2 regions of the Paenibacillus sp. FSL L8-0470 genome follow, and region 1 is predicted to be linked to the other one. Evidence: riboswitches for the same ligand, from Rfam matches in the RefSeq annotation. Region 1 holds a riboswitch; the other holds the start of a gene.

Region 1 (5,963 bases):
ATTGTACTGCCGAAATCATTGCAGCCGTATTGCAGGGACAACTTGCCAACCTCAGGCCCCATCGTTACCCAGGAGGATTGGAAGTTCTTGATATTATCCAGCACAAGGCGGCTGATGGCTACCGTCTTCAGGTATTCCTCCGGCGTCTGTCTGTCCAGCTTCAGGTTGGTGTTGTCCGGCTGGAATGTCCAGGAGATAAAGGCCAGGAACCCTTCGGAGTCATATTTATTGGCGATACACTCATCTTGAGCTTCACGCACACGCAGTAAATGAAGCGCGCGCTCTTCCATACTCTCTCCCAGGCCAATAACCATCGTTGCGGTCGTGTTCATGCCGATTTTATGTGCGGTCTGCATGACGTCCATCCATTCGCGCCAGGAGCCTTTCAGCCGGCTGATCTTGCGGCGGGTACGGTCATCAAGAATTTCCGCTCCACCGCCTGGCAGCGAATCTAGTCCTGCGGCATGAATCTCCCGCACTACCTCTTCCAGAGAAAGGCCGGACACTTCCTTCATCTTCATAATCTCCGCCGGAGAGAAGGAATGCATCGTAATTTCCGGGAAACGCTGCTTAATGCCACGCAGCAGATCCGTATAGTAGCTGAACGGCAGATTCGGATTCGTGCCGCCCTGCATGAGGATTTCCGTGCCGTTTACGGCTATGGTTTCGGCAATTTTTTGATAGATGGTCTCATCGGGAAGCACATAGCCCTCCTCGGATCCGGGTCTGCGGTAAAATGCGCAGAAGCGGCAGTACACATCACACACATTGGTGTAGTTAATATTGCGGCCGATCACGAATGTGGCCAGCGGGTCCGGGTGCCAGCGTTTCATAATAATATCTGCGGCAGCGCCCATTTTCTCAATTTCGTTGCTCTCGAACAACCGGATAGTGTCCTCCAATTGAAGACGTTCGCCCTTCAGCGTCTTATCCAGAATAAGATCTATCGCACTCATCGTTCGCAGCCTCCTCTTAAGCCCATTTAGTATGATGGATGAATTAAATTTGTATAACATTTGAATAAGCTCGTTTCTTCATCGTATCACAATCCGGGCGGCTTGAGAAACTTTTTGCGTACACGTGATTCCTCAGCCGAGGCAGGCATGTTTTTACATTCCTAATAAGAGCAAAAAACAGCAGAGCCATCAAGCGGCGCTGCTGCCGGTACCTTTATCATCCGTCTGCTTTTCTTTAATTCGCAGCTTCCTCAAGCTCGATCCGCGCTGCTTCCAGCGCCTGGCTGAGATCGCTCTTCAGATCATTCACATGCTCTATTCCGACAGAGAAGCGCAGCAGGCGGTCATCCACGCCTACGGCATCGCGAATTTCGACCGGAATGTCGGCATGGGTCTGCACCGCCGGATAGGTCATCAGCGACTCGACACCGCCCAGGCTTTCGGCGAAGGCGATCAGGCGGATATGGCGGAGCAGCGGCTCCACATATCTGGCGTCTTTTACCTTAAAGGAGAAGATCCCGGTGTTGCCCGAGGACTGGCGGTTCTGAATTTCGTAGCCCGGGTGATCAGGCAACCCCGGATGGAATACCTCTGCAATAGCCGGGTGCTCCAGCAGATAATGAGCCAATTCCAGCGCATTGCTCTCATGCCGCTCCATACGCAGGGCCAGCGTCTTCATGCCTTTCATCAGCTGGTAGCTGTCATTTGGTGCAAGTACGGCACCCAGAGAGTTATGCAGAATGGCCATTTCTGCCGACAGCTCGGTGCCCTTGGTAACGATAAGACCCGCAAGGACATCGTTATGGCCGCCCAGATATTTGGTGGCACTATGGACAATAATATCCGCGCCGAGCTCCAGCGGACGCTGGAAGAACGGGGTAAGCAGCGTATTGTCTACGATTGTGAGTAGTCCTTGCCGGCGGGCCCACGTACACACGGCTGACACATCCGTAATCATCATCAGCGGATTGGTCGGGGTTTCAATAAATACAGCCTTCGTATTCGGAAGGCGCGCCGCTTCCAGCGCATCAAGATCGTTTGTATCCACATAGGAGGCTGTGATCCCGTACTTGGACAGAATCCGCTCCAGCAGCCGGTATGTGCCCCCGTACAGATCCAGCGAGACCACCAGATGGTCACCATGCCCGAACAGTGCAAACACTGTGGTCAGCGCAGCCATCCCGGAGCTGCAGGCAAAGCCGGCGTCTCCTGATTCCAGCTCCGCAGCCGCCTCTTCCAGCACGGAGCGGGTTGGGCTTTTGGTGCGGCTGTAGTCAAAACCTGTGCTTTGTCCGAGTCTAGGGTGGCGGAATGCCGTTGCATTATAAATCGGATAATTTACTGCCCCTGTAGCGGGATCTTCCTGTGAGCCAATTTGCGCCAGTCTGCTTTCAATCCTAAGTTTCTCGTCCATCTGTAAGCCTCCTAAATGTGGTGTAATCATTTCTATATGGTGTGAAGCAGCTAACGTCTTCTCTTTTAAATAATCGGACCAATATCGTAAGGGGTCTCCTGGTATACATAGTAATTGAGCCAATTGGCAAACAATAAGTTGGCATGGGCCCGCCAGACGGCCGGCGGTGTGCGCTGCGGATCATCCTTTGGATAGTAATGCTTCGGCAGTGCGACATCCATCCCCTTGGCTGCATCCCGGTCATACTCCCATTTGAGGGAAAAAGGATCATATTCAGAATGACCGGTAACGAAAATCTGTCTGCCGTCATGTGTCGCTACCAGATAAATTCCGGCTTCCTCCGATTCGGCCAGAATCTGCAGATCCGGATTAGCGAGGATATCCTCACGGGATATGTCGGTATGGCGGGAATGTGGAACATGGAACACTTCGTCAAATCCGCGCAGCAGCTTGACGTTATTATGGCTCAGGGTGTGCGGGAAAACTCCGAAGCATTTCTCGTCCAAGCTAACCTTGTGCACTCCAAAGTGGTGATACAGTCCTGCCTGGGCAGCCCAACAGATATGCATGGTCGAAGTAACGTTGTGTTTGCTCCATTCGAAGATTTCTTTCAGCTCTTCCCAGTAGTTCACATCCTCGAACTCCATCTGTTCTACCGGGGCGCCGGTAACAATTAATCCATCCAGACGGCGGTGGCTGATTTCGTCAAAGGTTTTATAAAAGCTCTTCAAGTGCTCTGCCGAAGTGTTCTTGGAGGTATGGGAGCTGGGATGCAGCAGAATCACATCAACCTGAAGCGGCGAGTTTCCGATTAGGCGCAGCAGCTGCGTTTCGGTTGTTTCCTTAGTCGGCATTAAATTCAGAATAGCGATTCTCAAGGGGCGGATGTCCTGGTGGAAGGCCTGGCTTTCATCCATTACAAAGATATTCTCCCCGGATAATACCTCTTTGGCCGGCAAGCTGTCGGGAATTTTAATTGGCATTGTTGTGTCCACTCCTTAACTGAATTTGAGTGCCGCTAATACGGCTTGTGTTTAAAATACAACCAAAAAAGACCTTTCTCGGGCGAGAAAGGTCATAGATTTGCAGTCATATGCGCCTCTCTCATCTGCCAGAGAACTTCTGCCGGGATTCAAATATCCCCTGCAAAGCTTCCGCAAGAATTAGCACCGTGCGTTCACACGCCGGTTGCCGGGTTTCATCGGGCTAGTCCCTCCACCTGCTCTTGATAAGATTTAGCTGTATTCAGTTAGAAAAATCTAAAATGTCAAACGTTGTTTTTCTTAAAATTCACTTTAAATCATGAACCTCCTTTTCGTCAAGCCCATACAATGCTAAAGAGCCCCTGAAAGTGAAAAGAATTTTGCTTGAAAGAGGCATACCCCGGCGTTATACTAGACAAGTGTTTCATACTATAAATGACGAAAAGAAGAGGTGAGAGAAGAATGGAAGGCGACCCGGGTGCGCAGTTAAGCGTGCAAAGTGAGCTACCACACAGGATTAACATCAGCTTGCCGGCGGCGGGAGCAGTTCTTCTTCATGCTCTCGAAACGTCATTTGGCCTTATTCGTTGATTGTACCACCGGCCAAGCTGATTTTTTTCTCTGTGCTTTAATTAGCATATCCCTGGAGAAGACTGGGGACAGAAGGAGTGAATCAGATGAAAATTCGGCAGGTGAACGCAGGAGTTTTTACAACTATTGAGGATATTGAAGAAACACTGACAGCCCCTACAGAGGGCTTCTACTGGATTGATGCGGATATTGAGGATTTGGAGCTGCTTCAGCCCTTATACAATCTGCATGACCTGGCCGTTGAGGATTGCCTCAGCGAAGAGGAGCAGCGCCCGAAGATTGAAATTTATGAAAGCCATTATTTTATAGTTGTCAACAGCATCCGTTTCGATGACGAGGAGATTTTCCTTCGTGCACTGAACGTGTTTCTCGGCAGACATTACATTATTACCGTCACCAAACAAAAGATCCATGAACTGCGTGTGCTGAAACCCATCCTGTGGGAGCAGGAGGTCAGCGAGCCGGACCGCTTCCTGTACCATCTGATCGACACTGTCGTGGATAACTATTTTTCCGTCGGCGACCGGATTGAAGTGCGGATTGAGAAGCTGGAGGAGGATATCCTTATGCATACCAAGAAATCGCATCTTAGCGAGATTATCGGTCTGCGCAGCGAAATACTCTGGTTGAAGAAGATGCTTGGACCGCAGAAAGAGGTTATCAACACCCTAAATAAAAAAGACCTCCGCCTGATTGATGACCAGCTGCAGAAGTATTTTAGCGACATTTATGAAAATGCGGTCAAAATCTCTGAAACCTTCGAGACCTACCGCGATCTTATGGGCAACTTACGCGAGGCGTACCAATCGAGTATTGCCAACCGTGCCAACGAAATTATGAGAGTATTTACAGCCATTACAACGATATTCATGCCGCTGACCGTAATTACCGGGATCTACGGGATGAACTTTGACAATATTCCCGAGACCCATTCAGAGTACGGCTACTATGGCGTTATTGCCGTTATGGTGACGCTCGGCTGCGGGATGCTGTTTGTTTTCCGCAAAAAGGATTGGCTATGAACAACAACGGACGAATACGCTAGGCGAAGGCACCGTTACCGCAAGGGAATGGAAGCCTTCGTCTTTTTGTTCAGAAGAAGCTGAATAGCATCTATTCTAATCTTCGTTAAGCATTGCCCATTGCTGAAATATTTGTAGGATCTCTTCTAAATTGTTCACTCCTCCTCTTCCCTGGAAAATATTATCGCTTACCTTGCCGTATACCCAGTCGACATCCGACCTGTCAATATTCAGCAGTTCAAAACCTTTATCCTCCAGTTCGGTTCCTCCCAAAAAAATGTCAACAGACCACCCGGGATTATCAAGTGTCGTAATACTGACAACCTGGCTGTGTTCCCAATCTCCGTCACATTGCCGTGAATACCACTCTTCAAGCCATTGTAAAACATTCATATATACAGCTCCAATCCAGAATATGTTCAGCGGCAATCCGCAAATTCCCTTTGATCATCTGCCTAAAGGTTAATGTCCATTACCCTGTTTGCATATTTTGTAATACAAATCGAAAAAAACCTAAGCGGAACTCTCTCCTGCAAGGGAGGAATCCCGCTTAGCTACAATTCTTTCGCTTAGGCAACTCCATTTCGCCTTGGCATCGAAAGCCTTATTCTAAAACCCCGTAGCCATTTCCACTCCGTTCTCCGTACCGCGCCGGAAACGGATCCGGATCAGCCGCAGCCGTTCATAATACATATCGAGCCCTTCGACAGGTGAAAATTCCTCTCCGTACGCTTTATACAGCACAGGCTTCAGGAATGAATCGCCCAACAGTTCATAGGCGGTCCATATACTGTCCTGCTCGTTTGGTGAGATTCCCTGTAGTTCCAGCTCAATCAGCTTCTCCACGGAATATCCGTCCTTCTCCAGTTCTTCTACCGCTTCGAGCACTTCACGGCGGCTAACGCCGCTCGTCGTTTTGAGCTGTTCCATTCCCAGGCCGTTTTCAATTCCCTGTAGCACTATGCGCCGCAGCCGCAGCCGTTCCAGCTGTTTCTTG
Region 2 (5,963 bases), 4.1 Mb from region 1:
CCGATACCAGTTCCGAGCCGTTCTTTTTGTTCTGGTCATCAAGGTAAGGCTTGTGCTGGAAGAAGTTCGCATCCAGTGCCTTTTCGGCAAGCTGTGTGTTCGGCAGGATATAGTCTGTAAATTCTTTGATTTCCAGCTTGATGCCTTGTGCTTCAAGCAGCGGAGCGATAGCCTTGAGAATTTCAGCATGCGGCACAGGAGATGCGCCGACCACGAGGGTTACAGGTTCTGCAGCTGGTTCGGTCGTTGGCTCTGCAGAAGCATCTGTTACTGGTGCATTCGTTGCGGCGGAATTAGCCACGTTATTGGTATTGTTATTGTTGCCGCAAGCAGCCAGCACCAATACCAAGGTCAAACTGAAAAATGTGAGCAGTACTTTCTTCATCTGTAAATCCCCCTTTATTAAGTGTATGAATAAGGCTATATATGGACGTACCTTATTTCCGGGTAAAAAATTTGACCAGCCGGTCTCCGGCCATTTGCAGCAGCTGAACTAGTATAACCATCAGCACTACGGAGATAATCATAACTTCTTTCTCATACCGGTAATAACCGTAGCGGATTGCCAGGTCACCAAGACCGCCGCCGCCGATCATACCCGACATCGCGGTATAGGAAACGAGCGTAACGAGAGTGATGGTCACTCCGGCAAGCAAGCCTGGACGAGCCTCGGGCAAAAGTACACGCATAACGATCTGCCCTGTGGAAGCTCCCATTCCTTGTGCTGCTTCAATCACGCCCCGGTCAACCTCACGCAGTGCTGTCTCTACCAGCCTGGCAAAAAACGGAGCCGCACCGATGACCAGCGCCGGAATTGTACCGAGCACGCCTATCGAAGTCCCCATAATTGACTTGCTGAAAGGAATCAATGCTACCATTAGAATAAGAAATGGAACGGAACGCAGGATGTTTACAAGCAGCGATAATGCCGAGTAAATAACCCTGATAACAATGTTATTTGATCTTCCCCATAAATATAACACAATTCCGAGTGGTAAACCAAGAATAATTGTGAATATTCCGGAAAATGCCAACATTTTTAGTGTAGCCACTGATGCATCAAGCATTTCTTCCCAATTAATCGTATTAAAATTCAATCCGCCCACTATGAAATCACCTCCACATCAAGCCCCTGCGCCGTTAACTCGGCGATTGTGGCTTCAACCGCTTCAGGAGACCCTTCAAAACGGACAATCAGCTGGCCGTAAGGCACATCTTTAATTGTGGAGATTGTCCCCTGCAAAATCGCAAAGTTGACTCCGGTATCGCGGGCCACATGGGACAAGGTAGACTCGTACGTTTTTTGTCCCAAAAAGGTAATCTTGACGGCCTTGCCGAATTCACCGTTCACCGCATCAATGGCCGCCCGAAGAGGCCCGTCCTGCTGAGTTTCACTACGGATAAATTCCTTGGTTACTTCATGCTTGGGCTTTAGGAATACCTCTGCAACATTCCCCTGCTCGATAATACCGCCGCCATGAATGACTGCGACCCGGTCACAGATGCTCTGTATAACATGCATTTCATGCGTAATCAGCACAATGGTCAGATTAAATCGCTTGTTGATATCGAGCAGCAAACGCAGAATGGAATCTGTTGTCTGCGGATCCAGCGCTGAGGTCGCTTCGTCGCATAGCAGCACATCGGGATCACTAGCCAAGGCACGGGCCACGCCCACCCGCTGCTTCTGTCCACCGGACAGCTGGGCAGGATATTTGTTCAGATGTTGTTCGAGACCAACCAGTGTTATCAGTTCCTTCACTTTATGGTCAATTTCTTTTCCCGGAGTGCCCATCAGCCGCAGCGGAAAAGCGATATTATCGTATACTGTAGCCGAAGTGAGCAGATTGAAATGCTGAAAAATCATTCCGATTTTGCGCCGCTGCTCCTGCAATTGCCTCTGATTCAGCGCCGTCAGATCCACACCGTTCACCCATACCTCACCCTCTGTCGGACGCTCCAGCAGGTTAATGCATCGGATTAGGGTGCTTTTTCCCGCTCCGGAATGACCGATTACTCCAAAAACCTCACCTTTTTTGATGGACAGGTTCAGATCCCAGAGCGCTGTAGCGGCCTTGCTGCCTTTTCCGTAGACCTTGGTTAAACCTTTTAGCTCTATCAATTGATGTCCCCCTCTCTTTATTTCTTTCTATAACATCAAAAAGACCTCTTACGATCGATTGCAGATCGCAAGAGGCCCTGTGCGTTTATTAACAATGCCTTCTCATCTGCCAAAGACCGCAAACCACGCGGTATTGTAGGAATTAGCACCATGACATTCATCTAAAACGCGGGTTGACGCGTATTACACAAATCGGTTGCCGGGCTTCATCGGGCCTATCCCTCCGCCGCTCTCGATAAGATTATGATATGAAATTAGTTGCCGTTCTCTGTGAGAAACGAATGCATGCCTAAGTATAGTAAGTTTCAGGTTTTTTGTCAAAGGGAAAGTTTTACTTAGAGCCGTCTCTTGCTTTCAAGGCTGCCGCGTTTTTACGCCACTGCTCATTGCTGTAACGGAACGAAGCGCTTAAAGATTTGCACACCATCTCAAGGCACTGCTTTAAATCCTCCAGATGACTGTCCAAATCTTCAAGCTGAATTTTGTCATGCAGCCCTTGATGTCTTTGCCAGAGATCATCCTGCATTTCTGCATTCATATAATGAATTTCGGCGTTGCGGCGTTTACGCAGATTCTGCAGCGGCTCCCGGTAAGAGTTCTTGATATTCTCCAGTTCTTCCGCCAGCGGCGCATGCGCTTTGAGCAATTGAAATTGCCGCAGCACGGTGAAATACGAGAAATGGGCTTTGACCTTGGTCGTGTTGAGATTATACAGACTGTTCAATACAGTTCCAAGCTTGTCCAGCAGTGAGAAGACACGAATAAAGCCGTTTTTATAAAAATAAACGTACCGGGCATAATCGCCCTGCTCGATCACCGTCATATCATCCATATAACCGGCAACAACCAATTTCCTGTAAAAGGCTGCCGCGAACCAGCTTTGCTCCAACTCGTCCAGGGAGGAAATCAGCCCGCGCGTCCATATCTCCAGCTTGCGGTATTCATGGTCGTGGTCCTCATGCGCGTTCATCTCCTTGCGCAGCATCGCTGCAAGCTTCGCCATGTTGTCCATGGCTTCAGCCAGTACACCGCCGTTCTCGCGCGGCGGTTCTCCCAGTAATATCCGCAGCATGTTTTGTCCTCCTTAAAGTTTTGTAAGCATTACATCCTGAATCTACTTCGTACAAAACTCGCTTCGGAAGCATTCGCTTAGTTATGTGAGCAATTCTTCCTGATTCTTCTTCGTACAAAACTAACATCGGAAGCATTCGCTTAGTTATGTGAGCATCGGGAAATAGTTCCTCCAGTTTTGGTCGACCACCTTCACAATATCCCCGCATGGTTCCAGCTCATCCGGATAATCGGGCTTCATGCGGGCGTCGATAACAATCGGCAGCTTATAGCCAATGTGATGGCGGTTAACCTCGGATTCTGCGTAAATATCGCTCGCCGGATTAAACCGGGTGAACACAGTCCACAGAAAGGAGGTTTGCGTCTGAGCAGTTTCAGCGGCGTGATCCACCAGGATGACGAGCGGCCATTCCGTTTCGTTCTGGCGCAGTTCGGCGATCAGTCTCAGCGGAAGCTCAGGGTCGTCTATATAGGATGCACCCGATACCGTTAAACATCCTCCGCAATAAGGAACAACGCCGGTAATTCCGGGAAGCACTCCCTCATTATAGATACGGGGAAGGACCCGAACCGGGGAGCCGGTTCCCATCATTATGCCTTTACTGCCGCGATTCAGCTGCTGTCCAGTATAATCAGAGGTATCTTGAGCCGTATTATTCAGCACAACCAGATCAGTTTTCGGATCGAAACGCTCCAGTACCGTCTCCAGCAGCTTGGGGAAATCGCAAAGATCCACCGGCTCATTCGTCAGCAGCAGAAATTTGGTCAAAGACAGCTGGCCTTCTCCCAGAATGCGAAAAGCCGAGGCCAGCGCTTCGCGCGAATAGCTTTCACGCACAACGGCGGCTGCCAGCGAATGCGAGCCGGCTTCGGTATAAGACCACAGCGCCTTGACTGACGGCATCAGCAGCGGATAGGCCGGGGACAGGAGGCGCTGAAGAAAATCCTTCAAATAATAGTCCTCCTGGCGGGGTTTGCCGGCAATCGTTGCCGGATAAATCGCATCCTTGCGATGCCACATCCGCTGAACATGCAGGACAGGGAAATCATGCTGCCGGGAATAATATCCGTAGGGATCTCCGAAAGGTCCCTCCGGGCGACGCTCCAGCGGCGTTACAAGACCGCGGATGGCAAATTCGGATTCAGCGGGAATCCGGTGTCCGCCCATGGGATCCTTAACCATGGGCAGCCGGCGGCCAAGCATCAGCGAAGCCAGCAGCAGTTCAGGCAGCCGCTCCGGCAGGGGAGCAATGGCTGAGGCAATCAGCGCCGGCGGGCCGCCGAGAAATACGGAGACTGGCAGCGCCTCGCCGAGCAGTTCAGCCTCACGGTGATGAAAACCGCCGCCTTTATGGATTTGCCAATGGACACCTGTTGTATTATCATCATAAATTTGCACACGGTACATTCCAAGGTTACGGTTCAACGGATTGGTAATACTCTCGGTATATACTAACGGAAGGGTAATCAGCGGCCCGCCATCCTCGTGCCAGCTTGTCACTCTGGGCAACTCCTGCAGCGGGTCGGTACTGCGGCATATGCCCAGCACAGGCGCTTCACCCTGCGGCACATCTTTGACGCCGACCTTGAGCAGATCATACAGCAGCCCTTTTTCTTTCCATATCGCCGAGGGGGTGGGCGGCAGCAAAGTTTCCACCGCCCCCGTCAGCGACTTCATCAGCTGTTCGGGCCGGGTCCCAAATGCCTGGTTTACCCTGCGGACCGTCCCGAATAAATTTGTCGCGACCGGAAAAGGTGTTCCTTTTACATGGGTAAAGAGCAATGCCGGCCCTTCTTCCCGAACCACACGCCGATGAATCTCCGCCAGTTCAAGATAGGGGTCCACCGGAGTATCAATCACAGCGAGATCCTTATCCTTTCTCAACTGCTCGATCCATTGACGCAAATTATCGTATCCCACTTTATTGTTCCTCCTCAAACCTGGCTGAGTGCCCAAAGTCTGATTGGCAGTCTCTACTGAGAACTAACGATACAGGACAGACGAACATTTCCCCTGCATTTAGTTTGATTTATTCTTTCTGCTCAGCTGCCCTACACGCACACTCATGTAGCACAAGACTCCGAACAGTCCAGCAATCAGCAAAATATGGGCCAGCGCAGCAAATATGTACAATTGTTCGTTATACAGCGTATGCACCACAGCCGCACCGCTGAGTACCTGCAGCAGGCAGAGCACAACCGCGACAACGCCCAGAGCCCTCAGCTCAGGCCATGCTCTGTGTTTCCAATAGGCTAAATGTCCAAGCAGTGCAATCAGAACAAACAGCAGCGCCGCCGCAACCCGGTGTACAAACACAATGCCTACACCACCAGACAGCTCGGGAATCCATTCCCCATTGCAGAGCGGCCAGCCGGAGCAGCCTCCCTGTGAATCTGTGTGGCTAACATAAGCTCCGATATAAACGACAATATATGAATATAACGCCGTAAACCACGTTAAGTTGCGGAACCCCCGGCTTACCCCTTGACCGTAAGCTTCCTCTACGGCTCTAGATTCATGCCGCCTCTTCGTCCCCAGCGCGAGCATGAGTGAGCTGGCGAAAGCAATTAAAGAGAAGCCCATATGCAGGGCCATCACCGCAGCAGACTGCGCTTGCATGACCGCAAGCGCTCCCATTCCACCCTGTACCACTACAAAAAAAAGTGTCAGCCCAGCATAAACGAGCAGTTCCTTCTGTCTGCGGGCATAACGCCAAAAGGCAAACACCGATATTAACGACATCAAACCCGCCAACCCACTGAACAAGCG

The links. A riboswitch is a leader RNA that binds a small molecule or an ion and turns the genes downstream of it on or off. The one in region 1 is predicted to bind S-adenosylmethionine.
Region 2: it holds a riboswitch for S-adenosylmethionine, as region 1 does, so the genes downstream of both, NST99_RS28125 (methionine ABC transporter ATP-binding protein) here and metA (homoserine O-acetyltransferase MetA) in region 1, are expected to answer to the same signal.

What each region holds. Positions count from the first base shown of each region.
Region 1 is NZ_JBBOZM010000001.1:2,033,868-2,039,830, reverse strand. Features, by position in the region: gene mqnC (cyclic dehypoxanthinyl futalosine synthase) at 1-956, opposite strand, end outside; gene NST99_RS09300 (PLP-dependent transferase) at 1,192-2,370, opposite strand; gene metA (homoserine O-acetyltransferase MetA) at 2,436-3,353, opposite strand; SAM riboswitch class I at 3,472-3,605, opposite strand; gene corA (magnesium/cobalt transporter CorA) at 4,031-4,966, shown strand; gene NST99_RS09285 (immunity 53 family protein) at 5,063-5,359, opposite strand; gene NST99_RS09280 (HRDC domain-containing protein) at 5,576-5,963, opposite strand, start outside.
Region 2 is NZ_JBBOZM010000001.1:6,174,923-6,180,885, forward strand. Features, by position in the region: gene NST99_RS28115 (MetQ/NlpA family ABC transporter substrate-binding protein) at 1-385, opposite strand, end outside; gene NST99_RS28120 (methionine ABC transporter permease) at 438-1,067, opposite strand; gene NST99_RS28125 (methionine ABC transporter ATP-binding protein) at 1,106-2,122, opposite strand; SAM riboswitch class I at 2,222-2,364, opposite strand; gene NST99_RS28130 (Cthe_2314 family HEPN domain-containing protein) at 2,454-3,194, opposite strand; gene NST99_RS28135 (UbiD family decarboxylase) at 3,339-5,114, opposite strand; gene NST99_RS28140 (COX15/CtaA family protein) at 5,214-5,963, opposite strand, start outside.